2 regions of the Priestia sp. TRN 1309 genome follow, and region 1 is predicted to be linked to the other one. Evidence: a T-box and tRNA genes for the amino acid it is inferred to sense, from the RefSeq annotation. Region 1 holds a T-box; the other holds one or more tRNA genes.
What was found. A T-box is a leader RNA that pairs with one kind of tRNA and senses whether it is charged. The one in region 1 lies ahead of leuS (leucine--tRNA ligase), so its partner is inferred to be a tRNA-Leu.
Positions count from the first base shown of each region.

Region 2: it encodes a tRNA-Leu, which carries the amino acid that the T-box ahead of leuS (leucine--tRNA ligase) is inferred to sense. The anticodon was not compared.

Region 1 is NZ_JBOZGM010000009.1:38,946-55,652, reverse strand. Features, by position in the region: gene ACRPLQ_RS24640 (putative polysaccharide biosynthesis protein) at 1-567, opposite strand, end outside; gene ACRPLQ_RS24635 (NAD(P)/FAD-dependent oxidoreductase) at 778-2,049, shown strand; gene ACRPLQ_RS24630 (sporulation protein Cse60) at 2,054-2,233, opposite strand; gene ACRPLQ_RS24625 (rhodanese-like domain-containing protein) at 2,448-2,759, opposite strand; gene leuS (leucine--tRNA ligase) at 2,999-5,413, opposite strand; T-box leader at 5,478-5,696, opposite strand; gene ACRPLQ_RS24615 (GntP family permease) at 6,108-7,430, opposite strand; gene ACRPLQ_RS24610 (MDR family MFS transporter) at 7,588-8,775, opposite strand; gene ACRPLQ_RS24605 (hypothetical protein) at 8,934-9,089, opposite strand; gene ACRPLQ_RS24600 (YtzC family protein) at 9,102-9,365, opposite strand; gene ACRPLQ_RS24595 (TIGR01212 family radical SAM protein) at 9,535-10,497, shown strand; gene ACRPLQ_RS24590 (class I SAM-dependent methyltransferase) at 10,494-11,063, shown strand; gene ACRPLQ_RS24585 (tetraprenyl-beta-curcumene synthase family protein) at 11,076-12,134, opposite strand; gene ACRPLQ_RS24580 (alpha/beta fold hydrolase) at 12,166-12,942, opposite strand; gene ACRPLQ_RS24575 (gamma carbonic anhydrase) at 13,050-13,577, shown strand; gene ACRPLQ_RS24570 (phosphatase PAP2 family protein) at 13,769-14,293, shown strand; gene ACRPLQ_RS24565 (glycosyltransferase family 4 protein) at 14,312-15,457, shown strand; gene metK (methionine adenosyltransferase) at 15,491-16,693, opposite strand.
Region 2 is NZ_JBOZGM010000002.1:830,136-846,842, reverse strand. Features, by position in the region: gene ACRPLQ_RS11625 (DNA topoisomerase III) at 1-12, shown strand, start outside; gene ACRPLQ_RS11620 (YrvL family regulatory protein) at 311-748, shown strand; gene ACRPLQ_RS11615 (FAD-dependent oxidoreductase) at 989-2,323, shown strand; gene ACRPLQ_RS11610 (endospore germination permease) at 2,349-3,476, opposite strand; gene ACRPLQ_RS11605 (hypothetical protein) at 3,502-3,735, opposite strand; gene ACRPLQ_RS11600 (GerAB/ArcD/ProY family transporter) at 3,832-4,953, opposite strand; gene ACRPLQ_RS11595 (hypothetical protein) at 5,458-5,727, shown strand; gene ACRPLQ_RS11590 (phospholipase D-like domain-containing protein) at 6,095-7,489, shown strand; tRNA gene ACRPLQ_RS11585 (tRNA-Trp) at 7,730-7,803, shown strand; tRNA gene ACRPLQ_RS11580 (tRNA-Leu) at 7,830-7,911, shown strand; tRNA gene ACRPLQ_RS11575 (tRNA-Gly) at 7,932-8,003, shown strand; gene ACRPLQ_RS11570 (Na+/H+ antiporter NhaC family protein) at 8,219-9,619, shown strand; gene ACRPLQ_RS11565 (GerAB/ArcD/ProY family transporter) at 9,818-10,918, opposite strand; gene ACRPLQ_RS11560 (Ger(x)C family spore germination protein) at 10,939-12,162, opposite strand; gene ACRPLQ_RS11555 (spore germination protein) at 12,152-13,774, opposite strand; gene ACRPLQ_RS11550 (hypothetical protein) at 13,921-14,145, shown strand; gene ACRPLQ_RS11545 (GNAT family N-acetyltransferase) at 14,228-14,740, shown strand; gene ACRPLQ_RS11540 (YjcZ family sporulation protein) at 14,930-15,052, shown strand; gene ACRPLQ_RS11535 (VanW family protein) at 15,126-16,064, opposite strand; gene ACRPLQ_RS11530 (hypothetical protein) at 16,243-16,707, shown strand, end outside.

The DNA of each region.
Region 1 (16,707 bases):
ACTCCCATGTACAACTTTGATGACGATATAAGTGGATGCTAATAAAAAGACAACCCGCACAAGTTGTTCAACTACTTGTGAAACAGCTGTGGGTCCCATAGACTGGTGACCTTGGAAAAATCCTCGCATTAAACTCATCATCGGTACTACAATTAACGCAACACTAACCATTCGCATAACCATTACTACATCTTCTAAGGAGTTATTTAAATCAGAGCCTCCAAGTGTAATTCTAGACATAACAGGCGCTAACGAATATAAAAGTAAAAATGCAAGTATTCCTGTGACAAGCATTAATTTCATGCCGGCCCGATACATTCTTCTACTCGTATAATAATCACCGAGTGCATTATATTTTGATACAAATTTCGATACGGCCATTGGCATACCGGCTGTAGCAATACTTAAATAAATAGCATATTGGTTATATCCATAACCAAACAGTGCTCCCCCTACGGTTCCAACAAGGATCGCAAATGGAAATAAATAAATCATTCCCAGAATTCGGGATACATAAGTGCCAAGCGTTAGCACAAAGGTCCCTCTTAACAATTTTGAATCAGACATACGTTTGCCTCCGATACTTAATGTTACATACTGATAATAATGATAGAATTGAAAAGAAGCAAGTGAGAGTATACACTAAGAAAGGTCTTATACTCACTCACACTCGTCAACAAGCTAAAAAACAAAGACTATAGCCCATTTTATCCAATGTTGAGAGATTTGTCAGTGAACAAACTAAAATTTTTTAAGAATAGACAGGTTGGTGAAAGTATGATATATGATGTAGTCGTAATCGGAGGAGGACCTTCTGGTTTGATGGCATCGATTGCAGCTGGTGAGTCAGGTGCAAACGTATTATTAATTGATAAAGGCAATAAACTCGGACGAAAGCTTGCCATTTCTGGAGGGGGCCGCTGTAATGTAACAAACCGCCTTCCGATTGATGAACTTATTAAACACATTCCAGGAAACGGACGCTTTTTATACAGTGCGTTTTCTGTTTTTAATAACGAAGATATCATCTCCTATTTTGAAGGCCTTGGAATTAAATTAAAAGAAGAAGATCACGGGCGTATGTTTCCGGTTAGCAATAAAGCACAATCTGTTGTTGATGCATTAATTAGTGAACTTCACCGTCTTCGTGTAACAATTCGCACAAACACAGCCGTTAAACGCGTAAACTATGAAAACAACACCGTGAAAGAAGTTGTACTTCAAGACGGAGAAGCAGTCCAAACGAAAAGCGTTGTGATTGCAGTAGGCGGAAAATCAGTGCCTCATACGGGTTCGACAGGAGACGGTTATCAATGGGCAAAAGATGCAGGTCATAAAATTACTGAACTTTACCCAACAGAAGTTCCTATTACATCTAGCGAACACTTTATTAAAACAAAAACGCTTCAAGGTCTATCGCTTCGCAACGTAGGACTAAGCGTACTTAATAAAAAAGGCAAACCTGTCATAACTCATCAGATGGATATGATTTTCACTCACTTTGGCATCTCTGGCCCTGCCGCTCTTCGCTGCAGCCAATATGTTGTTAAAGAGTTAAAGAAACAAAAAAGCAACACTGTTCAAATGTCTCTTGATTTATTTCCTAGCCAAAACGAAGAAGAGATTTTTCAACAATTAGTCAAAACAACAAAAGAAGAGCCGAAAAAAGTGATTAAAAATGTTTTAAAAGGTTTTGTATCTGAACGCTATCTATTATTTTTACTCGAGCAAGCAGACATTGATAGCCAAGCGCTAGCGGGACAGCTTCAGCATGAAAAACTGAGAGAATTCTCGAGAATGTGCAAACGATTTGAATTTGCTGTAAACGGCACACTTTCTTTAGAGAAAGCATTCGTCACAGGAGGCGGAGTATCCGTTAAAGAAATTCACCCAAAAGAAATGTCTTCTAAATTTATGCAAGGCCTTTACTTCTGCGGGGAAATTCTTGATATCCACGGATATACTGGAGGATACAATATTACTTCTGCCCTTGTAACAGGCCGTTTGGCTGGCAGTAATGCAGGAGAATTTGCAACAAGCCTAGCATAATATGCTAGGCTTTATACATAACCATGGCTGAAAAACAGTACACCTGCTCATCACGATCAACATCCACTGTGACTTGGTACTTAATATCCACGACGTCTTCATCTTCTAATTTGCGTAAAAATCGGTTCACCGCAAACTCTAAATCTTTTTCATGCTCTTTATCAAACATTTTCACCTGTATCATAGCTTCTACCACCTTGTCCTATCAAATTTGTTTCAATCAGAATGGACTGCTTCTCTCAATGATGGCTTTCGTACTGATTTTCAACTTCTTCCTACCTCTATTTTTATGAAGACTTTTATAGATTTAGTCATCATTTGTTTTGCTACTATCATTTTAGTCGAATGGTAGAAGTTTCATTCCAAAAGAAAAAAGCGCCTGTCAAAGGCGCTTTTTCTTATTTATTAACCGTTTTTCCTTCCCACTCTAACATACCGCCAACCATATTTGTTACTTTATAACCTTGTTCTTGAAGGTAGTAACATACGTTTTCACTGCGGCGTCCAGAACGGCAAATGAAAATATATTCTTTTTCTTTATCGAAATAATCCACATTAGTTGGAATATCATTCATACGAATGTGTTTAGCAGTTGGAATCATTCCTTCTGCTACTTCCTCATCTTCGCGAACATCAACTAAATGAAGCTCTTCTCCATTTTCAACGCGTTTTTGAAGCTCTTCAGGCGTAATCACTTTTACTTCTTCCATCTTCGTCATTCCTCTCTATTCTTTCATTCAGCTTGCTATCGCTATTGTAGCAAATTCAAATACCTTTATGCCACTAAATAAGAAAAGCTTAAGCAGCAGCCTACCTAAGCTTTTCCAATCGTAGTTAAAGGTTTAACTAAGGGCCTGATGTCAACCCCGAAAGGGGGACATCAGACGCTTAGGTCTAGAACAGCCCCCCTGACTGCTCTTTAGTCAGGGGGGCTGTTCTACATCAATACTTAATTAGCTACGATGTTTACTAATTTACCAGGCACAGCAATCACTTTGCGTACTGTCTTACCTTCAATGAACTCTTGAACATCTTCATTAGCCATTGCAATATCTTGAAGCTCTTCACGAGATGCCTCAGCAGGTACGTTTAATTTTGCACGTACTTTACCGTTAATTTGAACGACAATTTCCACTTCATCATCTACAAGTTTCGCTTCATCAAACGCAGGCCAAGCTTCATATGAAATCGTATCTTCGTGGCCTAGTTTGCTCCATAATTCCTCAGTTGTATGAGGACAAATTGGTGCTAATAGCTTCACAAATCCTTCTACGTATTGCTTTGGCAGCACATCAACTTTGTATGCGTCGTTGATGAATACCATAAGTTGAGAGATACCTGTATTAAAACGAAGACCTTCGTAATCTTCCGTTACTTTTTTCACCGTTTGGTGATATACGCGTTCAAGTGTAGTATCATTGCTTTCTTGAACCTTGCTGCTTAATTCACCATTATCCTCGATAAGTAAACGCCATACACGATCTAAGAAACGGCGTGCACCATCAAGCCCTTTTGTTGACCAAGCAATGGATGCATCTAACGGTCCCATAAACATTTCGTAAAGGCGAAGCGTATCTGCACCGTGGCTTTCTACGATTTCGTCTGGGTTTACAACGTTACCTTTTGACTTACTCATTTTTTCATTGTTTTCTCCAAGAATCATACCTTGGTTAAACAGTTTTTGGAACGGCTCTTTTGTTGGAACTACGCCGATATCATATAAAAATTTATGCCAGAAACGAGCATACAATAGATGAAGAACAGCGTGTTCAGCTCCACCGATATAAATATCAACCGGCAACCATTCTTTTAATTTGTCTGCATCTGCTAATGCTTCGCTGTTCGTTGGATCAATGTAGCGTAAGTAATACCAGCAGCTGCCTGCCCATTGAGGCATTGTATTTGTTTCGCGGCGCCCTTTTTTGCCCGTTTCCGGATCTACAACGTTCACCCAGTCATCAATGTTTGCTAATGGAGATTCACCTGTACCTGACGGCTTGATTTCAGTTGTTTTTGGTAAAACAAGCGGAAGCTGATCTTCAGGAACTGCAGTTGTTGTGCCATCTTCCCAGTGAATAACAGGAATCGGTTCACCCCAGTAGCGCTGACGGCTGAATAACCAGTCACGCAGACGGTATGTTACTTGTTTTTCACCTTTTTCATTTGCTTGAAGCCACTGAATCATATTTGAAATTGCTTCTTCTTTGTCTAGACCATTTAAGAAGTCTGAATTAACGTGCTCGCCGTCGCCTGTATAAGCTTCTTTTGAAACGTCTCCACCAGCTACTACTTCTTTAATCGGCAGTTCAAATTTAACAGCAAACTCATAATCACGCTCATCATGAGCAGGAACAGCCATAATTGCACCTGTACCATAGCTCATTAGAACATAGTCAGCAATCCAAATTGGCATTCTCTCACCGTTTACAGGGTTAATTGCATAAGCACCTGTGAATACGCCCGTTTTGTCTTTAGCTAAGTCTGTACGCTCTAAATCGCTTTTGCTTTTAATTTGATCTAAATACGCTTCTACCGCTTCTTTTTGTTCGGCTGTCGTAATTTTATCCACAAACGGATGTTCAGGTGCTAAAACGGCATACGTTGCCCCAAACAGCGTATCAGGACGCGTTGTGAACACAGTAAATGTTTCGTCATATCCATCAATTGTGAAGTGAACGTGAGCTCCTTCAGAGCGGCCAATCCAGTTTCGCTGCATTTCTTTAATACTTTCTGGCCAATCAAGATCATCTAAATCTTCTAGTAAACGATCTGCATAAGCTGTGATTTTAAGCATCCACTGCTTCATTGGACGACGCTCAACCGGATGCCCACCGCGCTCACTTTTGCCATCTATAACTTCTTCGTTTGCAAGTACTGTTCCCAACGCAGGACACCAGTTAACAGCTACTTCATCCACATAAGCTAAGCCTTTTTTATATAACTGTAAGAAAATCCACTGCGTCCATTTGTAGTAGTTAGGATCAGTTGTATTAATTTCACGCTCCCAATCGTAAGAGAAACCTAACGATTTGATTTGACGACGGAAATTATTAATGTTAAGTTCAGTGAACTCAGCCGGATCGTTTCCTGTATCTAATGCATACTGCTCAGCAGGTAGTCCGAATGCATCCCATCCCATTGGATGAAGTACATTGTATCCTTGCATACGCTTCATACGAGATAAAATGTCCGTTGCTGTATAACCTTCTGGATGCCCAACGTGTAAACCCGCCCCAGATGGATAAGGGAACATATCTAATGCGTAAAACTTACGCTTTCCTTCATCTTCTGTTGTTCTAAATGTTTTATTTTCTTCCCAAACTTTTTGCCATTTTTGTTCGATCTTTTCATGATTAAAAGCCATACATAATCCTCCTTGTACGCTCCAGCTGTATTTAATTAAACTAAAAAACCCCTCATCCCTCAAACAAAGGGACGAGAGGTTGAATAAACTTCCCGCGGTACCACCCAAATTAGCACAATTATGTACTCACTCATTTTCCTTAACGCGGATAGACGGTAAATGTTACTTTACTTCACATTTACAACTCCAAGGTGAGTTCATGAACGCCCGTTTGCTGACTCGCACCACCCGTCAGCTCTCTTAGCTCGCTTCGTTCACTACTATTCCTTATCATAGTTTTTACATCATACTACCTTGTATTGTAAATAATATGTTCGCAAACTGCAAGTTGTTCAACGGATTTTGTAAAAGTTTCTACACTGCCTCACTGCTTTGTTGCTAAATCCCCTCTTTCATTCTTATATATGAACAACTTCTCCCAAAAACATACATACAACGCCAAACAAAGAGATTTAGACATAATTAAGTTAATCCTATCTAAAGCTGAATAAATAGGATATCTGGACTCCTTGCTACAAAACTGTTCATTTCCGTGCAAGGCTTCATCTTGCGCTCCAATCAACAGCTTAAAGCAACTAAACACATAAAAGCCGAGTTCACCATAATAATGAAAAGATCCGAACGATTTATCGTTCGGATCTTCCTTCAGCTAAAATACTTTTGTCCCCGCCTCTACTTTCTTTAACAGCTATTATTAAATACCAAATCCAAAAGAAAACAGGATAATCGCAAGTACGAGACCAACAAGCGGAACAATTACCGTCATCGCTGCAACTGATCCATACGCATCTTTATGAGTTTCTCCACAAATAGAATTAATTGTGGTGACGACATAACCATTATGAGGCAAGGAATCTAATACGCCAGAAGATATAGCTACTACACGATGGAGAGCTTCTGGATTTACACCAGCATCTAGATAGTGAGGGGCTAAAATTGGCAAAGCAATCGCCTGACCTCCTGAAGCCGAACCTGTCATCCCCGCGATAACACTCACCGCAATAGCTCCCCCTATCAACGGACTGCCTGGAATATGCGTCATGGCATCTACAGCCACTCCAAACGCGGGAACAGCCTTAGCAACCCCTCCAAAACCTACGACAGCAGCTGTATTCCCAATTGCAATTAACGCTCCAAGCGTCCCTTCTGATGCTGCATTCCAAAATCCTTTAAAGTGTTTTCGGTTCACAATGTATGTGACAATGATACCGCTTAAAAGTGCGACAATCAACGCAGATTGCTGAAGCGGCTTATGAAGTGCAAAAGAAATAATGAGCACGACCACAAGCGGAAGCAAACTTAATAACGGATTAGGAAGAGACTGATTTTCCGTTACTGCTGGATCTTTCTCGCGTGATATAAAACGCTCTCCATTTTTAACTGCTTTTGAAATCAAGCGCTTTAACCACCAGTAGCCGAATACAGCCATCACTACCGCTACAACTAAACTAACTTCCCATCCTGCATACGGACTAGTCTTTAAATATTCAATTGGAATCCAGTTTTGGATTTCAGGCGATCCAGCCGAGGTCATCGTAAACGTAACGGAACCGAATGCTAAAGCAGCAGGGATAAACCGCCTCGGCAAATCAGCTTGTTTGAATAAGCTTAAAGCCATTGGATAGACAGAGAATGCTACTACAAACAGACTGACTCCTCCATATGTTAAGACCGCACAGGCAAGTACAATCGCCAACACTGCTCTTTTCATTCCTAGTTTACTGACAATCCAGCGAGAAACACTATCAGCGGCCCCGCTGTCTTCCATCACTTTTCCAAAAACGGCGCCCAATAGAAACATTAAATACCAAGAAGCAATAAATCCTGTGAAACCAGACATATAATTCCCAACAAAATTTGCTTCTCCTTCTTTCACCAGCTGTGGAAATAAAGGCATTCCGCTTGTTAACGCAACAACTAAAGCACTAAGCGGACCTGCTATAAATAAATTCATGCCTCTCATCGTTAATACAATGAGCAGCAATAATCCTCCAATTAATCCAATCATACTAAGCATATTCTAGCCCCCCAAGAAGTTATATAATTAGAAAACGCTTACATTTTTACAGGTATATACTCCTTTCTTTGCTTGTCACGACCCTTACTATATTATTAAAGGAATACTGAAGACATTCCTACGTTTATTGAACAGTCAAAAATAAAACCACCTCTATTTATTTAGAGATGGTTAGTGAACGCTGACGTTTTTCTTTTAATTTATAATCGTATATCCATGTTGTACACATGCTAAATAACAATAGTGCAATTAATAAATAGCACAGGGTAGACATATTAAACGCATCGAAAATAATGCCTCCAAAGAGAGGGCCAATCATTTTACCTGCAGTAGCCATACTGTTGACTACGCCTTGATAAAACCCTTCTTTTCCTGATGGAGCTAACTGACTTGCGACAGCTGGAATTGCTGGCCAAACAAACATTTCTCCAACTGTTAACACAATCATTGCTGTTAAGAACTGCGAAAATGTTGTGGCATTCACCACGATGATGAAAGAAGCCACAAAAATAACCGTTCCAATTAGAACCTGTACTTTTAATGTCTTTGCTACTTTTTGAATGATAGGCACAATCAAAGGCTGACCGACTACAATTAAAATGCCGTTAATCGTCCAAAGCAAACTGTAGCTAGAAAGAGGTATATTCAACTCACGCGTATGCGTAGCAATCGTTGTTTGCCACTGAACATACGCGACCCAGCATAATACGTATCCTGTACATAAAATAAGAAGGGCCGTCAGTTTCGTTTTGTGCTGAATACTACCGGCTTCATTAAGGACATTCGTTTGCCCAACTGTAACCGAAATATGACGGTATGAAAAAATAGCAATAAGAAGAAAAATAACGTATAAAATTGTATTAGCTAAGAAAATATACGTAAATGAATAGGATGCTACAACGCCCCCTACCGCTGCGCCAATAGCCACTCCTGCATTTTGAGCAACGTACATCGCATTAAATGCTTTTCTTCCGCCTTGTGGCCAGACTGAGCCTGCCATTGCATACATAGATGGAAACACAATACCAGATCCAAATCCTACAATAACCAAGAGAACAACGTATGTAGGCCAACCATGGAAAAACACCAGTCCCACTAATGCAACAAGGGTAATAATAATTCCTGATAAAATGGATTTATATCCTCCAATTTTGTCAAAAAGCGTTCCCCCTAGTAAATTACCCACTACGCTTGCAGCAGAGTTCAGCATAAGAACCACTCCTGCAACGGATAACGACTTTCCTAAATGTTCATTTATATAAATTGTATTGAGAGGCCATAAAAACGAAGCTCCCGTTACGTTTACAAGCATACCAATAATCAAAAACCAAAGTGACTTGGGCATTGATCTCCCCCCTATCTATTCGAATGCCAACGTACATTCTAGTCTTTTCTTAAAGGGTTCGCAATGCTTTTACATATAGACAATTTATTTGAAATTCGCTGACTATTTAAAAAGGTGATTTCACATGACAATATCATGCAAAATCACCTTTTTACCGCTTATTTTTGCTTCGAACGAACCGGCTGGGCACGCTTGCTGTTCCGTGCTTTTAATTCTTTTACAGGATCAAAATCTTTTCCTAGCTCAATATCATTGCTGTTGATCCCGTTTTTTGTTTTTTGTTCCGGGTTATTTTGATTTGAACGAGTTGCCATAAAATCCTCTCCTTAATGCTGAGTTGTAATCAATTTACTTTGCAGCTGCTGAACTTGCAGGCGCATGCGATATAGCTGCTCTCTTTGCTGTGCATTTGCACTGTGAGAAAACTCTTCAATTTCTTTATAAGCATTTTCTAATTTTTCCTGTGCTTTTGTATATTCAGTGTCATTGTAATGTTCTTGTTTCATGCCTTCCTGTAACTGACCTTGTCCAAAGCGAATAGCATCTTCACACTGCTGCATAAGTTGATCCACTGCTTGACGAGTTGTCATTGTCTATTCCTCCTATTCGTTCATTTCTGTCTTATTTTGCGCAACTTTACTCTCCTTTACGACAAGAAGAACCTGTTAAATATAAGCATCCTTAAATTTGTTTGGCACTTTTTCACGTTTTTGATACAATTTGTTGATGTATATTGCATGTAAAAAGGAGGTTGCTGATTTGAATCAGACAAACCCATTTCCGTATAAATCTGAAAACAAACGTTATCATACCTGGAATTACCACTTACGTAACCACTTTGGCCATAAGGTATTTAAAGTAGCCTTAGATGGAGGATTTGATTGTCCAAACAGAGACGGCACGGTAGCTCACGGCGGCTGTACGTTTTGCAGCGCTGCCGGTTCAGGAGATTTCGCTGGAAACAGAGCGGATGATCTTGTGACACAATTTAACGAAATCCGTGAAAAAATGCATCATAAATGGAAAGACGGAAAATACGTTGCTTACTTTCAAGCATTCACTAACACTCACGCTCCTGTTGAGGAGCTTCGTGAAAAATATGAAGCGGTCTTAAAGCTTCCCGGAGTTGTTGGGCTTTCTATCGCCACGCGCCCTGACTGTCTCCCCGACGATGTGGTGGAGTACTTGGCTGAATTAAATGAACGAACTTATCTATGGGTAGAACTTGGACTGCAAACTGTTCATGAACGAACTTCACTGCTTATCAACCGGGCACACGATCATCAATGCTATGTAGATGGTGTAGCAAAGCTTCGAAAACACGGTATTCGCGTTTGTTCTCACATCATTAATGGTTTGCCTTTAGAAACACCTGAGATGATGATGGAAACGGTACGGCAAGTAGCAAAATTAGACGTTCAAGGAATTAAGATTCATCTGCTTCATTTACTAAAAGGAACTCCTATGGTCAAACAGTATGAAAAGGGCCTTGTTGAATTTCTTTCATTTGAAGAATATGTAAAGCTTGTATGCGATCAGCTCGAAGTAATCCCTTCTGAGATGATTGTTCATCGTATTACCGGTGATGGACCGATAGACCTCATGATCGGACCGATGTGGAGCGTAAATAAGTGGAGCGTATTAAATGCCATTGATCAAGAGCTCGAACGTCGCCAAAGCTATCAAGGAAAATATTACGAAAAAGAGTTGATGGAAAGATGAAAATAGAACGTATCCTGCCTTTTGCCCGCACGTTGCTCACTAATGCTGTGGCCGAAGGAGATGTCGCGATTGATGCTACAGCAGGAAATGGACATGATACATTGTTCTTAGCCAACTTAGTCGGAGATACAGGTCATGTATATGGATTTGACATTCAGCCCCAAGCCATTCAAGCAACTCAGCAGCGATTGACAGAACATCATGTAGAAAAACGAGTCACGCTTATCCAAGAAAGCCATAGCAATATAAGCATGCTTCCCCACTCTATTAATGGACGAGTGACGGGCGCTGTCTTTAATTTAGGTTATTTACCAGGTGGAGATAAAGACATCGTCACCACTTCTGAAACAACAATTTCTGCAATTGAGCAGTTACTTGATTTGCTAGCACCTGAAGGAGTGATTGTGCTCGTTATTTATCACGGACACGAACAAGGGAAACAAGAAAGAGACGATTTACTAACGTACGTCCAAAATCTGGATCAAAAAGACGTCCATGTTTTACAATATCGCTTCATGAATCAGCAAAACAATCCTCCGTTCATCATTGCTATTGAAAAAAGATAAGCCGCATATGGCTTATCTTTTTAACATTCGGTACAAGCGTCCGTTGATATAGAAAAAGTAGCTGAGTGCTCCCCCCGCTTTGATTAATCGACGTGCATTCACATGAACATGTTTTTGTGCCCTCACTTTTTGATCGGACAAATAAACGCCCAGGAGTCCCTTATAGATAAAGCAGTGAAAGTGATAATCCGGCAGTTTTTTAGCATATTCGTCCGCTTTTACAACAAAATGCAAAAAGCGGTCCATCATTTGCTGATAGTGAGGATAATAAAAACAAAAGTTCAAATCTCCTCCTGCTTTATCTTCTTCTTGGTCAATTAAATAATCGAGTAAAATATGTAAACCTTGAATATAAGGAAAATATCCCGCTTTTATTTTCTCCGTCATTTCTTTGGTCATCTCTTCTTGAAAACTGTAAGCAGCCAAACAAAAAATGCCTAACGTTGAACCAGAGCACGCTGAAAATTCATACCACTCCATTTCAGGAACACTGTGCCGGTGAGCATCAAACCAATTCTCTAATCGTGGAACTCTTTCCTTGATTTCAACATGCTTATGTATTTGCAAATCACAATAATAAGTAGCTAGTTCTAATAAATGTGAAGAGACGATATGGTAATTACAGGCTTTTCGCAAGGACTGCTGACAAGTCTGGACAAGTTCCGCTAAATATCCTCCATCGTCTTTGTCCGTTCGAAAACGATAGTAATCCCCAAGAGGTGCATGAGGAGTCAACGCATCTGGCATCGATTCATGTAAGGCTGCAAAATCTTTAGGATCGAGCGAATTGCTGCGGTCACATAAGTTATCTAAGTAATCGCTGATTGTTTGGTAGGCAACGATAAATTTTACGCATTCAATCATGTTTTCTTTCGCTAAAATCGATAGGATGCCGCCTCCTTCACAATGAAAAGTTTTTGTATCGATACTTGCCAATGCTTGAGTGCGTAATTCTTTATTAGGAATCTCTTTTGCCCTTTCCCGCCAATGGTTAAGCTCATGATGAACGACGGGAAACACTTCTCGATAAATTTTTCTCATTAATGAAATAGGACGAGACGGAATCTTCATTTATTTTCACCTCAATTTCTGACAGCACTCATTAAATGTGAAGATCAACAAAGCTTTTCGCGTATGTAAAAACGTATTCTCTTTCAGGCTCATTAAAGATTTCGTGATACAGCTGAGACCATTCTTTGTAGATTTTTTCACTTAGCTCTATTTCATCAAACCACTGTCTAACAATCAGCTTTTCAATAATTTTATCTTCTCCTGCCTGCATCACAAGAAGCGGAACATCCGGCAAACGATCGATATCTTTAAAAGCTAAGTTAACAGCTTGAATCAATTCTCGGTACCATCTTACAGAAACTTTTGTAACGTACAGTGAGTCGTTTTCATCTTCATCTCGAACTTCTTGGTTTCTTGTTGCTTTTTCAACAGTAAGACCCAAATCAAAAAGTTTGTTCGGCATGACTTTATTTAATCCTTTAGATAACATATCTAAGTAAGCTGGTACTTGCTCTTTTAATCCTAGACAAGGTGAGGAAAGGATCGCACCCCATATAGGAAGATTTTTTGTCTGCAGCGTACGAATAACCGCCAGTCCTCCCATACTATGTCCTAACAGGAAAATAGGCAAATCATATTTTTGCGCTTCACGTACCCATTCTTCCACTTCATATACATATTCATCAAAGGATAGGATATGTCCTCTTCTTCTCGTTGTTAAGCCTTGGCCAGGAAGGTCTCCCATGATTACGTGCATTCCAACCGAACGCCACATCTCAATCAGCCAGCGATAGCGCCCGTGATGCTCCGCTGCTCCATGGACCATGACAATAACGCCTTTTGGATTTACTGCTTCCCATTTATGCATTTGAGTTACTCCTTCTTCCTTTTTTTGTTTACCTGCTTTAAAAACCTTTGTACACTTACATTAGAAGATTTACTACTTTTTTTCAACTAATAAAGGGAGATGATTTGATGATTTATCCGTATAAAGAAAAAATGCCTAATATTGCACCCAGCTGCTTCCTCGCAGACTATGTCACGATTACTGGAGATGTCACCATTGGTGAAGAAAGCAGCATTTGGTTTAACACCGTTATTAGAGGAGATGTTTCGCCTACTATTATCGGGAAACGAGTAAATATACAAGATCAATCAACACTCCATCAAAGCCCAAATGCTCCTTTGCTTATTGAGGATGATGTGACAGTAGGACATCAAGTTATTTTACACAGCTCCATCATCCGCAAACGCGCGCTCATTGGCATGGGCTCTATTATTTTAGACGGTGCGGAAATTGGTGAAGGTGCTTTTATCGGTGCAGGAAGTTTAGTGCCTCCCGGTAAAAAAATACCACCTAATACTCTCGCACTCGGTCGACCTGCTAAAGTAATCCGCACTCTGACTGAGGAGGATTTAAAAGATATGCAGCGCATTCGTACAGAATATGTAGAAAAAGGGCAGTATTATAAGTCTATTAAGAAATCTGATTCTTCATTATAAAGGAAACGTTCCCTCAGAAAGTCATACTGAGGGAATTTTTTTAGTATCTCCACAAACTCTCTAATCATGTTCTATTCTCTCCACAATTGTAAAGAAATTTCCATATTAATTTACATCGTTTTAGTACTGCCTCCACAATTAAAGATTAAACTGAATAATAAAGACGTATTTATTAAAAAGGGAGCGACTCTATGAAAGCCAAGTTAATTCAGTATGTATACGATGCCGAATGCCGATTATTCAAAAGTGTAAATCAACATTTTGATCGAAAGCACTTAAATAGATTTTTACGTTTACTAACTCATGCCGGCGGAGCCACGTTTACCATTGTGATAGCGTGCTTGCTGCTATTTCTGCATCCTTCATCCGTCGCTTACGCCTGTGCCTTTTCTCTAGCCGTTAGCCATATTCCTGTTGCCATTGCTAAGAAGCTATATCCGAGACAACGGCCTTATATTCAACTAAAGCATACAAAAGTATTAGAAAATCCATTAAAAGATCATTCATTTCCATCGGGGCATACAACGGCTATTTTTTCGTTAGTTACCCCTCTGATGATTACTTACCCAGCCTTCGCTGCCGTTCTTTTGCCGCTTGCAGTAACGGTAGGCATTTCAAGAATTTATCTCGGTCTGCACTATCCGACGGATGTCATGGTAGGCCTGATACTCGGCATCTTTTCAGGTGCTGTTTCACTGAACATATTTTTAGTCTAATTGATAGGAGGAGTACTCATGAGAATTGCTTTATTTACAGATACATTTGCTCCGGAAGTTAACGGAGCTGCTAAAACACTTTATCAATTTACTCAGTATGTCAAATCAAAGCAAATTCCCATCCAGGTATTTGCTCCTGAATTTGCTCATAATCGGTCGTTTTCACCGTATGTTCACCGCTCGCCTAGCATGCCGTTTTTCCTTTATCCAAACAGCCGCTTTTCATTGCCAAACGTTCTAAAAATTAAAAAGCAGCTGCAGGAATTCAACCCTTCTCTTATTCATTTGGCCACTCCTTTTACAATGGGGCTTTGCGGCTCCTATTACGGAAAAAGATTAGGTATTCCTCTTGTCGGCTCTTATCATACCAATTTTGATGATTATTTATCTCACTATGAACTTGAAAAAATGCGTGTACCACTGCAAAAATATATGAAATGGTTTTATAAACCTGTACAAAAATTATTCGCTCCCTCCGAAGTGACCAAACAGCAGCTAGAAAAACAAGGGTTTCACAACGTAGCTATTTGGTCGCGAGGGGTAAATCACAAATTGTTCCATCCCCACTATGACCGCTTTGATATTCGTATTAAATATAATATAAAAAAACCCTACATCTTAACGTATGTAGGAAGGTTAGCTAAAGAAAAGAACGCTGATTTTTTACTAAAAATTGCCCGATCTTTACCTGATCATATCCGCCACCAAGTTCACTGGCTTATTGTGGGAGATGGTCCTTTAAAAGAACAAATGCAACAGCAAGCATCTGAGCATATGACATTTACAGGCTTTCTTGAAGGTAAGCAACTTGCTCATATCTATTCTTCATCTGATTTGTTTGTTTTCCCTTCAGAAACAGAAACGTTCGGAAATGTCGTACTGGAGTCTCTTGCTTCTGGAACTCCCGTGGTGGCAGCAAATGCAGGAGGAGTTAAACAGATGGTTCAGCACGGGCGAAACGGCTACCTTTGCAAACCTCACTCCTTAGAAGAATTCAGTTCGGCTATTACAGGTTTACTTGATGATTTGCACCAGCGGCTTCACTTTGGCCATGCAGCGAGACACTATGCTCTTACTCAATCATGGGACGCCATTTTTCAGCATTTGCTTTCAGAATATGAAGATGTCGTAGAAAAATCTGCTGAAGGTATTCAATGGGCATAAAAAAAATCTCCGTTTTCACGGAGATTTTTTTTATTATTTAGCTAAAGCTTGAGTTTTTAATGCTTCAGCTTTGTCTGTGAACTCCCAAGGAAGCTCCACATCTGTACGACCAAAGTGACCGTAAGCTGCTGTTTGCTTATAAATTGGGCGACGTAAATCAAGCATTTTAATGATGCCTGCTGGACGTAGGTCAAAGTTTTTGCGTACTACATCTACTAGTACTTCTTCAGAAACTTTTCCTGTACCGAATGTATCAATTGAAATAGATACTGGCTGTGCAACACCAATTGCATATGCTAGTTGTACTTCACATTTATCAGCAAGATCAGCTGCTACAATGTTTTTCGCAACATAACGAGCTGCATAAGCTGCTGAACGGTCTACTTTTGTTGCGTCCTTACCAGAGAATGCACCGCCGCCGTGACGAGCATATCCGCCGTAAGTATCAACGATAATTTTACGACCAGTTAAACCAGCATCTCCTTGAGGGCCGCCGATTACGAAACGTCCTGTTGGGTTAATGAAATACTTTGTATTTTCATCAATTAACTCATTTGGAACAACTGGATTAATTACATATTCTTTTAAGTTACGTTGAATTTGCTCTAACGTTACTTCTGGGTGATGCTGAGTTGAAATAACAATTGTATCGATGCGAACAGGTTTGTTGTTTTCATCATATTCAACTGTTACTTGTGTTTTACCATCCGGGCGAAGGTAAGGAAGAATTTCTTCTTTACGTACTTCTGTTAGACGGCGAGCAAGTTTATGAGCTAATGAAATTGGAAGAGGCATTAATTCTTTTGTTTCGTTACATGCATAACCAAACATTAACCCTTGGTCTCCAGCTCCGATTGCTTCGATTTCTTCATCGGACATTTGACCTTCACGTGCTTCTAACGCTTGGTCTACACCAGCAGCGATATCAGCTGACTGCTCGTCGATAGATGTTAATACTGCACAAGTTTCAGCATCAAATCCGTATTTTGCACGAGTATAGCCAATTCCTTTAATTGTTTCACGAACTGTTTTAGGAATATCCACGTAAGTAGAAGTTGTAATTTCACCGCTTACTAAAACTAAACCAGTTGTTACGCTTGTTTCACAAGCAACACGAGCATTTGGATCCTTTGCTAGGATAGCATCAAGAATTGAGTCAGAAATTTGGTCACAAATTTTATCGGGATGTCCCTCTGTAACAGATTCTGACGTGAACAGACGACGTTGTGTTGACATCAGTTTTCCTCCTT
Region 2 (16,707 bases), on a different contig from region 1:
AAAGATAAGTAAAGTAGAAAAGAGACTAGGACAAAAAGATTTTAGACAAAGTGAAAAACGAACCATTGATCAAGATGTTTGATTCGTGGTTCGTTTTTTTTGTTGTGGTAAATGTAGGTTTCGTGTGTAGGTCTTTCTAGCAGTTGATTGGAGGACAAGGGGAAGACTTTCACGGAAGTCAACGGCGGTGTCCAAAGTGACTCCGCTCATGTGTACTAGTTGTTTGTTTTTAGAATGGATTCGTTTCGTTATGTCTCGTCCTCTTTTTGGTATAATACGGATTGAATCATAAGTAAGGTGGCATGGAACAATGAAAAGAAAAAGCAAGGGAATGGATCTTTTAATTGCGTTCTTTATAGCAGGAGCGATTGTACTAATCATTTTAGCTATCTTAATGGGAAGCTACTTTTTTGGTTTTATAGGCTTCCTTAGAGTGATGGGAGTGGAGTATGACTCTTACTGGGCCATATGTTTATTTCTATTTTTTATTTTTGTGTTTGGCTCTATCACAGAGCTTTTTTCAAAGGCGCTTATTTTTTTAATGAAGAATGCTAGGATGAACAGAGCACTATTTGTAGCATCTGCAGCTTTTGTGGACATATTTTTTACTTTTCTATCGGTTTATATAGCAGACTTGCTTATAAGCGGAATCCGTGTATCTATTTTAGCGATGATTATTTTATCCGGTTTATTTTTTTTGTTAGAGAGTGCATTGGATAGTGAGTTTCTACGTAAAAAAACAAGCTGATGAAATTGTTCATCAGCAGCGCATAAACAAAAAAAGTGCATCATATCAAGCTTCAATGCTATTTAAAGAACTCTGTAACATATTTTTTTAAAAAAGTATGTGATTTTTTTCACATATCTCTTGAAAAAGAACAAACATGTTTGTATAATAAGAATTGTAAAAGATATGTGAAACATTTCACAATATATGTGAAAAACTTCACAAATTATATTTTCTATAATCCTAAGGGGGATATCATCTATGAAAATTGCAGTAGTAGGGTGTACACATGCAGGAACAGCAGCAGTGAAAAATATGGCAGAACTTTATCCAGAAGCTAAAATTACAGTTTATGAGCGAAATGATAATGTTTCATTTTTGTCTTGTGGAATTGCGCTCTATGTAGGCGGGGTCGTAAAAGATGCAAATGGTTTATTTTACTCTTCACCGTCTGAATTGCAAGAGATGGGTGTAAATATGAAAATGAAACATGAAGTGACGAATATTGATACAGAAGACAAAAAAATAGCGGTGCGAAACTTAGAAACAAACGAAGAATTTGAAGATACATTTGATAAATTAGTGATGACAACTGGATCATGGCCAATTATTCCAAACCTTGAAGGCATCGATTTAAATAATGTTGTGCTTTGTAAAAACTATCAGCATGCTAATCACATTATCGAAAAAGCAAAACAAGCAAAAAAAATCGCCGTAATTGGTGCGGGTTATATTGGTGCAGAATTAGTAGAAGCCTTTGAAGTATATGGAAAAGAAGTCACGTTCATTGATAGTGCTGATCGTATTTTAAATAAATATCTTGATCCAGAGTTTACAAGCTTGATGGAAACGGAATTTAAAAAGCGGGGAGTTACATTAGCATTAAACCAAGCGGTTACTAAATTTGCAGGCAGCGATGGATCTGTTGAAAAAGTAGTGACAACTGCAGGTGAATATGAAGCGGATCTTGTTATTTTGTGTGTTGGCTTTCGTCCAAACACAGACTTAGTAAAAGGGCAGGTAGACATGCTTCCAAACGGCGCAATTGTGGTTGATGAATATATGCAAACAAGCAAAAAAGATATATTTGCGGCCGGAGATAGCTGTGCGATTTACTACAATCCGATTAAGAAACATGCCTATATTCCACTTGCTACAAATGCGGTTAGAATGGGAACATTAGTTGCTCAAAACCTTGTTAAACCGACGATTAAGTATATGGGAACACAAGGAACATCAGGCTTGCATATTTATGATTACAATGTTGCATCTACCGGCATAACTGAAACAGCGGCTTCTCTTTTTGATATGAATGTGAAAAGTATCACAATATCAGAAAATAACCGACCAGAATTCATGCCAACGTACGAAAATATTACGTTAAAAGTAGTATATGAAGAAGAAACGAGACGAATTGTAGGTGCACAGGTTATTTCTAAAATTGATGCTACTCAAGCAATTAATACATTGTCTGTATGCGTACAGCAGGAAATGACGATCGATGAGCTTGGCTTTATGGACTTTTTCTTTCAACCCCACTTTAATAAGCCTTGGCATTTCTTAAACCAAGCAGGGCTTCAAGCGCTTCAAGCATAAAAAAGCAGGTGACTACCTGCTTTTTTTATGTAGATTTTATTATCTTTTTTATTTTTATTTTAGCTGGTTTAAAACGAATCCATCCTATGATAAGAAGAATAAAAGGATATAAAGCTCCCATCAAAAAACTATAGGGAATCCACGTTTCGGCTAACCATGTTTTTTGATAGGTAATGGTTGGGTACACAATAATGGAAAAAGTCGTAACAATTAATCCCATCGGTAACGTTAGAAATCGAGTTTCATTGATGTTAAAAATATGACAAAGTCCAGCGATGGAAGCATGAAAATAAAGAGAAACTTTAAAGAAAAGAGTAAGAAACCATATAATGGCAATGATTACCTCGATTCCTTGCAAAAAATTTCCCACCTCAATTCGCTTAGCCATTTCATATACGGGAAACATGGTAGTTGAAGAATGATAAGAACCAATAACGATTATACAAGAAAAAATAACAATTACCATAATAAATCCACCTAGCAGGCTGCCGCTCATTAAAGCTTTAGCTCCATTTTCAGGTTTTCTTAAATGAAGGGGGAAAATCATCATCAAAGGAGCAAAAGTAAAATAAGTAATGCTAAGAAAGATAAGAACCGAATGAGTCAGCGGCTTTAAGTGAATGTCCATTAAAGGCATAAGATTTTCAAGTTTCATTTGAAGAGTTAGTGAAAAAATAAAAATTCCGAGAAGGCCAACAAACCACGGGAAAAAGATTTCACAGCAGCGTGCAATTGTTTCTAGCCCCAGTCTTGCCCCGAACACAACCACAAGCATAAAAATAATGTGAATAGCAAGCAGCGGCGTTTCCATCATAATATGGGTATTTAAAAAACTTCCGACGTAGTATACAATACGGCTGCACGTTATGACAGTAGATAGGACAAATAAACAAGATACACCTTTTCCTAGATATTTTCCAAATACTACATCATTGATTTCTACCAGATTTTTATCTTTAAATAAAAGTCCGAGAGCTATATATACTTTCACTAATACAAATCCGCATGCTACTCCGAGAATAGCCGGAATCCAAGCAGTTTGCTTAGAATCAACAGTCATAGCCGCTGGAGCAATAACAATTGTGCTTCCAATTGTATAAAGCATAACGAGCATGCGAAATTGAATCGTTGAAATTTTAACTACAGGTTTCACGGTATTCACTTCCTCGTCTTACGTATTAAGATAATAAATGAAGTAAAAATATGCTGATTGGTCTAAAGATAGCAGCTGATAAATCAGAAGGATTTGGAACATACAAACCCAGTGCTTTACAGATGCTTACGGACATTCCAATTGCAAGAACTGTGTAGAATAGCCATAATTCTTTCTTCGCTTTTTTTTGCCGTAAGTTAGGTACTTCAAACCAAATGACGAGCGTACAAACAATAAGTAACCCCAATACCCCTAGCATAGACTAGCTCCTATACATGAATAATTAATGTTATATTTTCCAGAAAAATAACTACTTATACTGAAGGTGCATTCTCTATTAAAGGTTTTTGATTTTTTAGTCGCTGTTAGAAGAATGCTGCTTTTTGTTTTGAATAAATCCTGCAATTAAAAGGAAAAGCGGATATAAGATGCCTACAAGTAAGCTGTAGGGAATCCACGTTTTTGTATCCCAATCTTTTTGATAAGAAACGCTTGGATACACAATAAGGGAAAGTGTAATCATGATGAGTGCGACTGGAAAAGAAAATAGCTTGTAGTCCTTTATATGAAATACATTGGCAAACCCCAAAAGAGTAGCGTAAAAGTAAATGCAAAGCTTAAAAAAGAGAGTAATAAACCACAAAATAGCAATGACTACTTCAATTCCTTGAAGAAAGTTTCCTACATCAATTCTTCTTCCTAATTCATAGCTTGGAAACATGGTGATTTGGGAGTAATAAGGACCAAGCACTAAAATTCCGAGTAAGATTAACGTAACCATCACTAGTCCACCGGCTATATTCCCTATATAAAAAGATTGAGTGGACTTTTTTGTGTCTGGTGTATGAGAAGGAAAAATCATAAGCAAAATCGTATAAGTCAAAGAACTCATGCTTAAAAACGTTAAAACAGCCCGAATAAAAGCTTTTGGATGTATTTCAAGCACAGGCTGAATATGCTCTATTTTAATTTGCGGAATCATAGACAAAATCAGAAGTCCGAATAATCCGACAAACCAAGGGAATAAAATCTCGGCACTTCGTGCAATAACTTCTATTCCTAGGCGTACTCCTACGATAACCACACCCATAAATGCAATGTGGATGGCTGTAAGCGGCGTGTAGGGAAGAATTTGTGTAGTGAGAAAATTCCCTACATAGTAAAGAACTTGACTGCTGATAAACAAATTGGATAACACAAAAACAGCAGAAACAATCTTTCCAAACAGTTTACCTAAAATTTTTTCGTTCATTTCCATCAGCGTAAGCGTTGGAAACATTTTTCCAAGTGAGGTAAAAAGCAAAACTAAGCCAATTCCTGATGCTACACCGAAAAGTGCTGCAATCCAGGCGTCTTGATGAGCATCAGCCGTAATAGCAGCAGGCACAACAATAATTGTGCTTCCGATGCTATATAAAGTTACTAGCTTGCGAAATTGCGCAGCCGAAATATTGATTTCATTAAGCAAAATGAGCACATCCTTTTGCCATATACACGAATTAAGTGATCCAACGGAATAATAAGTGACTTAAAGGCTGAAACATTGCTTCTACCCAATCAGAAGGGTTCGGTAGAGGCAGCCGAAAGATTTTTGCAAGAGCGATTATGATACTGATTGTCATGAATACAATAAAAATTTTCCGTTCTTTTTTATGAGAGTGTTGAGGTAATCTTTTTATTTCCATCCATATAATCCCTGCACAAATGATCAAAAAGGAAAGAAACAAGTGCATGCAGTCAACCCCAATATATTTTGACGTTCAAATAAGCTATTCGTATGATGTCCGCTAAAGAAAGTGATTATACATTTATGTAAAATATAGAAAGTATTTCAAGGGATAAAAGATATCATTGGATGCTCTTAAATAATAAAGAAATTTGTTATGCGGAATATTTACGCAGCTTCAACCTATTGAAACGTCGTATGAATAAGTGGAAAAATGCCACACTATAGAGTGAACAAATGGAAAGGAGCACTATGATGAAAAAATTCCCATATAACAAAGATAAACAACAATCATTTCAAGCAGCACAGCAGGGGCATAAAGAAGCAGTAGATGCATATGAACAGGCAAATGAAGCTAAAAATGATGCATCCTATGGACATGAAGCGAAGCAAGCGATAGGTGAAGTGAACGAAGCCTCTCAGCAAATCGAGAATGCGCTTGAAAATGCTTCTGAAACACAGCGTCAGCGTTTAACTGAGTTTCAGCAAGACATAAAAGATATGGAAAACGACCTTAATCAATAAAAGAGCCGCTGTTTTACTTAGACTTAGAGCAGGTTCATAATAGGGTATAAATTGCAAAAGCAGAAGATAATGAACTTCTGCTTTTTTTTATTGGCAGAGTGAATGTAGGTTTCGTGTATATAATAGCTTCTAGCAGTTGTTTGGAGGGCAAGGCGAAGGCTCCTATAGGGAAAACAGAATAGGTGAGACCCTGCAGGAGCGGAAGCGAAGGCTTGCACGGAAATCAACAGTAGTGTAACAAATAATCCATCGTTCCATTCTTATTTTAAAAGGTATAGAAGTTAAAAAAGTAAGAATCCTAATAAAAACAGAACGATAAGAATGGAAAGGGATTGTGACAGGAAACATGCTAATAAATATACTAATAATGATTGTCGTATTGTACTTCATATATGTATTCGTAACTGCAGTGGCACTGTTTTATGTCCCTTTGCACAAGGGAAAAGACTTAAAAGTAATGAATACTGAGAATTTTTACGGAAAGAAAGAATCCACAGACCGTGTTATGCTTTTGGAAAACGGTTATTTTTCAGGGCTTGTTCGGATGCAGATGATTCAAGAAGCGAGGCATACAATCGATATTGCGTACTTTTCCATCGGCAAAGGTCGTTCGTCGGATTTACTTATGGGTGCTTTATTCGAAGCTGCGGACCGAGGTATACGTATTCGAGTGCTGTTAGACGGGATCTCTCATGGGTTAAAAGGCAAGAGAAAAAATGTTCTTTATGCTCTAGCTTTCCACAATAATATTGAATTAAAGTACTATGAGCCCTTTACTATTCTTAAACCTTGGACATGGCATAACCGTCTTCACGATAAAATAATAGTAGTCGATGGCCAATTAGGTATTAGTGGAGGACGAAATATTGGAGATAAATACTTGGCCAGTCAACCGGATAAAAATTTTGTCTATGACCGTGATGTGCTGATTTATAATACAAAGCAAGAAAGTAATAGTGTCATTCTCTCAATGGAGAAGTATGTAGAGAAATTATGGAACCACCCGTATACGCGCAAAGCTTTTCCAAAGCTCAAGAAAACTAAACAATTTCGTGGCCTTTCAGGAAAGAAATTGTTAATAGATCAATACGAAGAGGCCAAAAAAGCAAACGAACCCTTTGTCCATCCTTATATTGTATGGAGAGAATCGACGATGCCTACAAGAAAGATTTCTTTTATTACAAATCCTATTCAAAGAATGAATAAAAGCCCTTTTATATGGAAAACGTTTATTAAGCTTTCCGAGCAAGCTGAAAAATCCATTGTCGTTCAAAGTCCTTATATTGTACCAACAAAAGAGATGGAACAGTATATAGATAAGTCAGTAAAATCTAAAGTGCAAAGAATTATTTTAACGAATTCTATTACGTCCACTCCGAATGCTATGGCTTTTTCTGCATACTTAGGAGTGAAAAATCGCGTTATAAAAGCGGCTTCAAAGCTTTATGAATATCAACAGCCTTATTCCATTCACGGGAAATCCGTTGTTTACGACCAGCGTTTGAGCGCAGTTGGTTCTTTTAACTTAGATTCACGTTCTGTATTTTTAAATACTGAATCTATGGTTATGATAGATAGTGAAGAATTTGCAGCCGAGCTAACAGGGGCTATTGAAACTAAAATTTCTCACAGTACGCTTGTGGGAAATGAGGGGGAACCTGTGGATTTTAATACGGATTCTCAAAAAAACGTGCCTCCTGTAAAATCTGCACTCCTCCATATTCTTTCAGTCTTCACGCGATTTTGGAGACATTTTGTATAGTTCTGCACTTTTCCTAAAAAAGTGCTTTTGCAGAAAGCTTATAAAAATAAATGGTAGAGGATAAAAGGTGCTGCAACTGGCGGTGGAAAGTGTGAAAAGCTGTGATATGCCTCACAGTTTTTTTTGAAGTCGCCAGTACTAGTCATGATTCATAAAAAGACCTATTGACGAAATTCCATATATGTTTTATTATAATATAGCGTCGTCAATAAACGAGGTTCTTTTGAAGAAATCATTTCTAGGGGCATAGTTTAAAGGTAGAACTACGGTCTCCAAAACCGTCAGTGTGGGTTCGATTCCTACTGCCCCTGCCATTTTGGAGTTATTTTTCAATTCACCCGCGGGTGTGGCGGAATTGGCAGACGCGCTAGACTTAGGATCTAGTGTCTTATGACGTGGGGGTTCAAGTCCCTTCACCCGCATCTTTACTTTTATATATTGCGCGGAAGTAGTTCAGTGGTAGAACACCACCTTGCCAAGGTGGGGGTCGCGAGTTCGAACCTCGTCTTCCGCTTCTTTTCAAAAGCAGTTTGCATGTGCAAACTGCTTTTTTTGTTGTAGAAATAAAGATTTTTACTATGCTGTTTTTAATTAGAAATAGTTTATTCAATCAGTGCTGCTTATACGTATTGTTTTCGTGAATATACACATATTATTGGGGTTACATTAAAAGCTAATGAACGATACGTGAAGACGTCTAATATGGTTTTTAAGATAGGGGAGAGTCCTATGGAATCTAGTTGGTTTTCAATTATACCGTTTTTAATTGTTATTCCAATAGCTATTTTCACCAAACAAGTGCTGCCAGGGTTGTTTTTAGGCTTATTAGTAGGCGCTTATTTGATTGATCATTCGATTGTCGGAGGTGTTGAAAAGTTACTTCACTACGTTGTACAAGCTCTTAGAAATAAAAGTAATATAGAAATCGTTGTCTTTTTATACGCGTTTTCAGGGCTTATCGGAATGATTAAGATGGCTGGAGGAGTTAAAGGTTTTGTGGAAACAGCTGCAGAAAGAATTGATACAAGAAAAAAAGCTCTTATTTTAACCTATGTTTCAACCATTGGAACATTCAGTGCTCCCACCTTTCGTTTTGTGACGATCGCGCCCATTATGAGAGCGCTGCTGAAAAAAGTGAAAATGACGACAGCAGAGCTAGGGTTTGTTATTGAAACAACTGCTACTCCTGTTATCGTCTTAATTCCCGTGGCAACGGCATTTGTAGGATATATGGTCTCAATCATTCAAATGGCAATTGATCATCAAGGCATAAAACAAGACGCTTATTCTTTGTTTATTCAAAGCATTCCTTATAATTTCTTTTCGATTGTGATTATTTTAGTAGGGATTTATTTCAGCTTTTTTCATCATTCAACGTCTACGGCTCCTATGAAGCTCGAGGAAGAAGACGAAAAAGATTGGCATGATTGTCATCCTTGCGTATCGAAGGATTTGCCTTCTAAGCCTTGGAATTTGTTAGTACCTTTACTTGTTGTGATTTCACTTACCTTACTTTTAACATGGTGGAGTGGACATCGTAAGAGTCACACCTTTTTTGAAGCATTTATTAAAGCAGACGTGTTAGAAGCGATGGTAGTAGCTTTAATTATGACTACGTTAATTACGCTCATTTTTTTCTTGTTTCAGCGCTTTACATTACAGAATTTGCTTAATGGTTTTATCACAGGAGGCAATGACTTGATGTCCGTTATTTTGTTGTTATCGGTAGTATGGGGATTATCCGCTGTGACAGAAGACTTAGGTTTTTCAAATTTCGTGACGGCACATTCTAAGTGGATTCCTCAAATGTTTGTCACTCCGTTCATGTTTATCTTTGGAGCCGCTATTTCTTACTTTATCGGATCTGCTTGGGGAACGTGGGGGATTTTAATGCCGCTTGGCGTATCGCTTGCAAGTTCTGCAGATCTTTCTTTGCCGTTAATTATCGGTGCGGTGTTTGCGAGCGGTTCCTTTGGAGCGTTTTCTTCACCTTTAAGCGACGATACGAATACCATCGCCAAAATATTAGATTTATCTGTTATTGAATATGCCAAGTATAAATTAAAGCCAGCTTTAATTGCAGCGGGAATAACAGTTGCTTTCTATCTTGTTGTATCTTTCTTATTTTGAATGAGAAAAATAGCCGTCTAGTATCAATTTTTCATTTTTTTTAATTTAAAGTATGCATACAGTCCTAATGACAGGCACACTAGCATGATACAAGTAAGCGGAAATAAGATGGTATTAACAAAATGATCATAAAACCATATATACACGCACATCACCTCGATAATTTTAACGCCATTTTTTCTATTTAGTAGAGATATACTATCTGTGCTGCTTCTTCCTATTTTTTAAAAAGGCGATAATCAGAAGCAGTAGGGGTACGATAGAAAATAGCGGCATATGCAAAAGAAATCTCGCTACGTGCAATCCTTCATAAAGGTGTTCTTGAAAATTACTAGCGATTGTAATCGACAAAAACAGCACAATGATACCTAAAGGATACGCTAGACGGGAAGGAGATTTAATTTTAAATAAAGTAGCTGTACCTATTATAGAAGCATAAAACAAGATGCTAACTTTGAAATAAATCCCAATCACCATAGCGAACATAAAAAATACATCTAGACGCTCTAAAAAATCAGCTACTTGGATCGTTTGGACAGTACTAAGAAGAGGGAACTGTGATCTTGTTGTCAGATCAACTCCAAGCACGCTAATGTTAATGATCATCGTAATAATTAGATTAATTCCGCTTAATCCCGTTGCGCATAGCATGGTCACACTTGCTTTTTTGGGGTTGCTTAAGTAAGGAAGAAGCATAGTAAATACAATAGCTTCTGTGAAAGGAAAATATAGCGTTTCGGTCAAAGCAACTTTGGCAACAGGAAGTATTCCTTCTTTTAATACCGGCTGCAAGTTCTTAAAATCAACTAATCCTGAGCTAATAATTAAGATGAAGCCTGCAATAGCTAGAAAATACATAAAAATAAACAGAAGCTCTCCTGATCTCGCTATCGCTTCAATTCCTTTTCGGGTTATATAGATAATGACCAGCATCAATAAGGCATTGGCAATAAATAAAGGCGTATCCGGATAAGCAAAAGTAAGAAGCATTTCTCCGAAATCTCTTAGAACTCGTGATGCATCGTATAAAAAATAGACAATATATACGAATGCAAGAAGTGTTCCCAGTGCCTTACCTAAAATTTTCTGCATGTATTCTGTAGGGAGGAGGTCCGGATAGTAGGAATAGAGCTTATGATAGACTAAGAAGAAAAAAAAGCTGCACAGCATTCCAATTAAAATAGCTAGCCATGCATCTTGCTTCGCTCTCATTGCAAGAGGAACTAATAAAGCGCTTCCCAGTTCGAATAATACCATGAGAATAAATAATTGAGTGGCGCTGATTTTTGCTTTTTCCATATAGCCAGAACCTCCTTTCTTCATTGTTGTTTTTCTTTTACGCTAGAGAGAAACGATTTATTGCGCAGACCCGTTCGGCGAATGTAAGCTTCTACTGTAACGTCTACATCTAATTTTGGAAAATAAACGTCATCCCATTCTGATTTGAATTTTTCCCACTGATTGGGCCGCGTACGTTCCAGTGCTTCTCCAAACCCAAAGATGTCAACTTTGTCTGTCTGAGCTTGTTTAATAGCTGTTTGTAATTCTTTTTTTATTTCTTTACCTGCAGCTTTTTCCATTTTTTTGATTACGGCAGGTTGACGGGTATCAACAGGGACCTCCACTTCTCCAAGATCGCCTTCTACGCGAGTGTGAACGGACACGTAAGGTTTTCCTTTTTTCATTTTTACAGATACATTCGTTTTTTGACGAACTGTTTGATAGGCAAGCGCTTCTTTTTTTCCTTTCCAATCTATATTAATATCCGTTCCTTGTATTTTATCAAGAATCCAAACGCTGCCTCTGGCTGGACTATTGTACAACCAGTCGATTAACTTTCCATTTTTAAAAACAGCAATGCCAGAAGCACGAAGGGTAGCTTCTGGTGCGCTTTGCTGGAGGTTATCTAATTTTTCTGCTTGTTGAGGATTTCCAACTAAACGAAAACCCGAGACTAGTGCTTCTCCTCCGGGAGATTCGAGAGACCTCATCACTTCTTGAAAGGAAACCTTTAGATTTTCTCCCCATTTTCTTTGAGTGAACTCCAGCGTTTTCATAATTTTGTTTGCTGGAATTTTATCGACAGGCGTTAGTGCTTTTACCAAATCAGCAGCACTTGACTGGTGTGCGATGACTAGGGAAGTCGTAATTCGAAATTCAGGATCGCGATCAATAGAATCAATAAGAATGTTAATTCCTTCTTCACGCGCTAGTTTTTCTCCGATCACGACTAAGTTGGTATGGGCATAATAAAGTCTTCGGGAAATTCTAGCTGAAGCGCGTCTGCTTGCTTCAACTAAATTATCGCCAGAAGCAGAATAGATCGTAACAGGCGGACTTTGGGTACCGCCGCCCCCTTGTAAGCCAGCTACGTTTCCCGGGTTAATAATTTGAAAGGTAAGCTCATACCGTCCGTTTTTCGTTTTATCAATGCCCATTGCCGATACAAATGCAAGGTCTGTTAATTCTTTTTTACTCCAGCAGCTCGTAAGCAATACCATCATTATGGTCATTACCAGTAAAAATAAACTTTTACGTTTCATTTTGATCACCTTTTTCAAGTTCCTGGTTAATCATACCTCTTGAAGAAGGAGGCTCAGGCTTTTGATGTTTGCTTTGACGAACTTTGTTATCACTAATTAATTTAGGTCTTCTTCTCATCGTCCACCAAGGTAACCGCAGCAATGTATCTTCATTGCTTGCAGGAATAAAGGGTGCTAATGGGGTCATGTAAGGAACACCAAATGAACGTAAGCTGCATAGGTGTCCAACCCCCATTAAAAGAATAAGGATAATGCCATAGAAGCCGAATGTAGCCGCTCCCAGTATGAATAAAAAACGAATTAAACGCGCTGAAATAGCCATATCGAAAGACGGTGTGGCAAAGCTAGCAATGGCTGTAATCGATACGATAATAACCATAGCTGGTGAGACGATCCCCGCTTGAACTGCTGCTTGCCCAATAACAAGGGCTCCGACGATCGATACAGCAGAGCCGATAGCTTTTGGTAAACGAATCCCTGCTTCACGCAAAATTTCAAAGGTGACTTCCATAAAAAAAGCTTCCACGAACGCGGGAAATGGAACCGATTCTCGCTGTGCTGCAAGAGCTACAATAAGCGTTGTAGGTACCATCTCTTGATGAAATGTCGTAACCGCTACATATGTAGCAGGCGCGATAAGTGAAATCATAAACATAAACACCCGCAAAAGACGAATGGACGTCGCAATATCAAAGCGTGCGTAGTAATCTTCAGCCGATTGGAAAAATTGAATGAACAACGCTGGAGCAATAAGGACAAAAGGAGTTCCGTCCACAAAAATAGCAATTCTTCCTTCCAAAAGGTTACCCGCCACCACATCAGGTCTTTCTGTGTTGTAAATAGTGGGAAAAGGAGTGACTGTTTGATCTTCAATCAGCTGCTCAACATAACCTGATTCCAAAATACTATCAATATCAATGTTTTTTAATCGCTTTCGAATTTCTTTCACAACTTTATCGTTTGCGATGCCATGAATATACATAAGAGTGACATCCGTTTTAGTTACTCGGCCAATCTTCATCGACTCTAGCCATAAGTCGGGTGTTTTAATAATTCGGCGCACCATGGCTAAGTTTGTGCCAATAGACTCAGTAAAGGCACCTTTTGGTCCCCGCACTACCATTTGGGTAGTAGATTCTGAAATAGCACGCTTTTCACCGCCTTGTGTACTCACGCTGAGTACGCGGTTTATGCCGTCGACAATAAGAAGGCTATCGCCTGACATCAAAGAAGAAAGTAAATCATTCCAGTTGTCTGCAAACGATACGTTGCCGATTGTTACGATGTCTTCGGAAATTAACTCTAATGCATTTTTATCGTTTAGTTCGTTTTTTTCATTATCTTTCATCAGAGACTGCAGTAAGTAATCTTGAATAGCCTGATTATCTACAATCCCTTCTATGTAGACGATAGCAGCAGCTAAGCTATTATTGCTGCCTATTTTAAAATGACGAATCACAATATCTGAGCTGTTTCCAGTTTTCTCTTTAATTAAGGTAAGGTTCTCCGACAGCAGATTCTTAAGAGAAGAAGCTGTTTGTTCGCTGTTTGTTTGATCTGCCTGAGGTTCAAGCTTATTTTTAGATTTTTGATTTTTAAAAAACGAAGGCATAAATGAAAGCACCCTTACTATAGTTTTTATTAATTTGACCAAAAACCGTATAATTATGTAATTTTTAACAAAATATCTTTTGCATGACGGTAAATGAAAATGACGACCCTATGAGGTAAGTAACCATTAGGTAAGGAGTGAAAGGAATGAAAATTATTGGAGTTAGCCTGCTGCTATTTGGATCTGTGATTGCTCTTTCTGTAGGAATTGATCTTTTTCAAGGAGCGAACGTACTGCAGGCACTATACAATGCTTTAAGCCCGTTTCGTGTAATGGAAGTGGCCGAATTATTTGTCCTTTTTTCTCTTTTGTTCTTCTTTTTTGCAGAGTCACTTTACCTTGTTTTAAAGAAGCGTCAACAAAAGCACTAGTAACTTGGTGCAAAGAGGTTTTTATCTCTTCACTATCGAAACAAGCGTATAGAAAAATAGCTTTGAGATAGGGGAGAACCACATGAACATTGAGACTAGCAGACTACTAATACGCAAATTTAAATATGAAGATTGGCAAGATGTCTACACATATACATCTGATGCTAATGTCATGAAGTACATACCAGAAGGCGTTTTTAGTAAGGATGATGCGAAGAAATTTGTAAATGAAAATATGAAAGAAAACGTTAAAAATTTTCCAGTTGTATTAAAAAACGAAAAAATCCTAATTGGTCATATCGTCTTTTTTACCTATTTTGGGGACCATACTTATGAAATTGGCTGGGTATTTAATTCCCTCTATCATCAGAAAGGATATGCGTCAGAAGCGGCAAAAGCAATCGTGGACTATGGCTTTAATACAATGAAACTGCATCGGGTTATTGCTACTTGTCAACCTGAGAATACGTCTTCTTATCGTGTTATGGAGAAGATCGGGATGAGAAGAGAAGGGTATTTCAAAAAATGTATTCCAACTGAAAAAGGATGGTGGGATGAATATTATTACGCGATTTTAAAGGAAGAGTGGAAATGAGCTTTACTCTTACGGAATTACATTTTCCGAGTTGTAAAGACGAAAACAAGCCTAATTTTTAAAAAAATGAGCAGGACAGCAAACCAAAACGTCTAGGCAGACATACAATAACCTATCCATGAGAAACACCCCATGTTTGAACCTTCTTTGTTTTAGCAACAGAAAATTACGTTGAAAGGGAGTGCTTGTATGTCTAATGCTGGATGTGGATTTGGTTCTGGTTTCGCTTTATTAGTTGTATTATTTATTCTATTAGTAATTATCGGATGTAGTTGTTATAGCGGTGGTTATGGTGGCGGCTACGGCTGCTAATTATATCACTGAATAGCCTAAAGGATACCCTTTAGGCTTTTTTGTGTTCATTATAAAAAGCTGGAAGAGATGATTAATCAGCAGGCTCAGTATCAACATGCGATTCGATTTTTTTCTCTTTCGGCAATTGATCAATAGAAGCCCAAGGCACGCGGCGAGGCTTATATTCAATCGCATCAGTAGAGTAAACGGCCACGCTTACGACTCCCCCGTGTACCTGCGCTCGAATCAACAAAGGATCACTGTACGTATTTTTAAAATGAAAGTCAGGTCCATACCAGCTGACGGTAGCGTCTCGCCCAGGAGGTACGTAGGAAACACTGCGGCTGTGTGAGTAGCGCTGCGTAATCGTGACGCCAGCGTTATCGACGGCGTTAAATAAAGTAGAAGAAACTTGGCAAATTCCTCCTCCAACTCCTTCAGAATACTCTCCTTTTACAATGATTGGCGCACGCATATACCCTTTTGCTGCCGTTCTTTTTCCAACGGTTTGATTAAACGAGAAAACTTCCCCAGGAAATATGACGCTGCTGTCTAGTGATTCAGCTGCAAGAGAAATATTGTGAGAACGATTTTTATTATGAGGGTTAAATACCGTATGATAATGACCGATTTGCTTAATGCGAATCGTTGCAAGCAGCTCCTTATCCACGCGAGGCGGAACAGGAAGCGTCGGGATTTCTAAGGTTGACGTACCGCCGTTAAAAAAATAAGTATAAAATTTCTCCGCAAAATCTTTATGATATAGTTTGACACCCGCTTGCTCAGGAACAATTTGTCCGCTTTTATCAATGCGGGCATTTGTGGGCTCTCTATATGTTTTTTTATCCAATTCTTTTAGAAGAAGATTGTATCGATCATGATCAACCATGGGTACAGGAAGAAGAGGTACTGCCACTTTGTCTCGTTCAATCCGTTCAATTGGTTTACCGTCATGAGTAATAGATAGGTGGTCTTGTGTAGAAAGAGGTTGAATAAGCATTAAAAGTCCAACCATCCAAGTGAAATTCATATCATATACCTCGCTTTCACCTGTTAGTATGAATAAAATGAACCGTTTAATGTATAGGATTCACAAGCTCTTTTTTGTATTATTTTCCATGAGCTGAGCGTGTAAAAATTTCTATTTATAATTGTATGTGTACTTTCGCATATTACATAGAGAAACTACAAGGTAATGAGGGTAGACAATGATAAAATTAATGATTTTAGTCTTTATGCTTATTAGTTTTTTTTTGCATCCCCAAAAGATGAAAGCAGAAGAAAACCTTACGTACTTTCCGGTAAGCGACACAGGAAAAGTATTAAAATGGAAACGTGTAGAAACCTTACTGCCGAAGGGGAAAAAATTTAAAGTAATCGATGTAGAAACCGGTTTTTACTTTTATGTGCAGCGAAGAGCAGGCTCTCACCACGCAGATGTTCAGCCGCTTACACGTCAAGATACGAAAGTAATGAAGCACTTATATAATGGAAAATGGAGCTGGAACCGAAGAGCTGTTCTTATTCCATTTAAAGGCCAAATGCTTGCAGCTTCCATGAATGGAATGCCTCATGGAGCCGGTGCGCTTGACAATGGGTTCCCCGGTCATTTTTGCATTCATTTTGCAGGAAGTACGACTCACAAGTCTCAAAATGTGGATCCAGGTCATCAG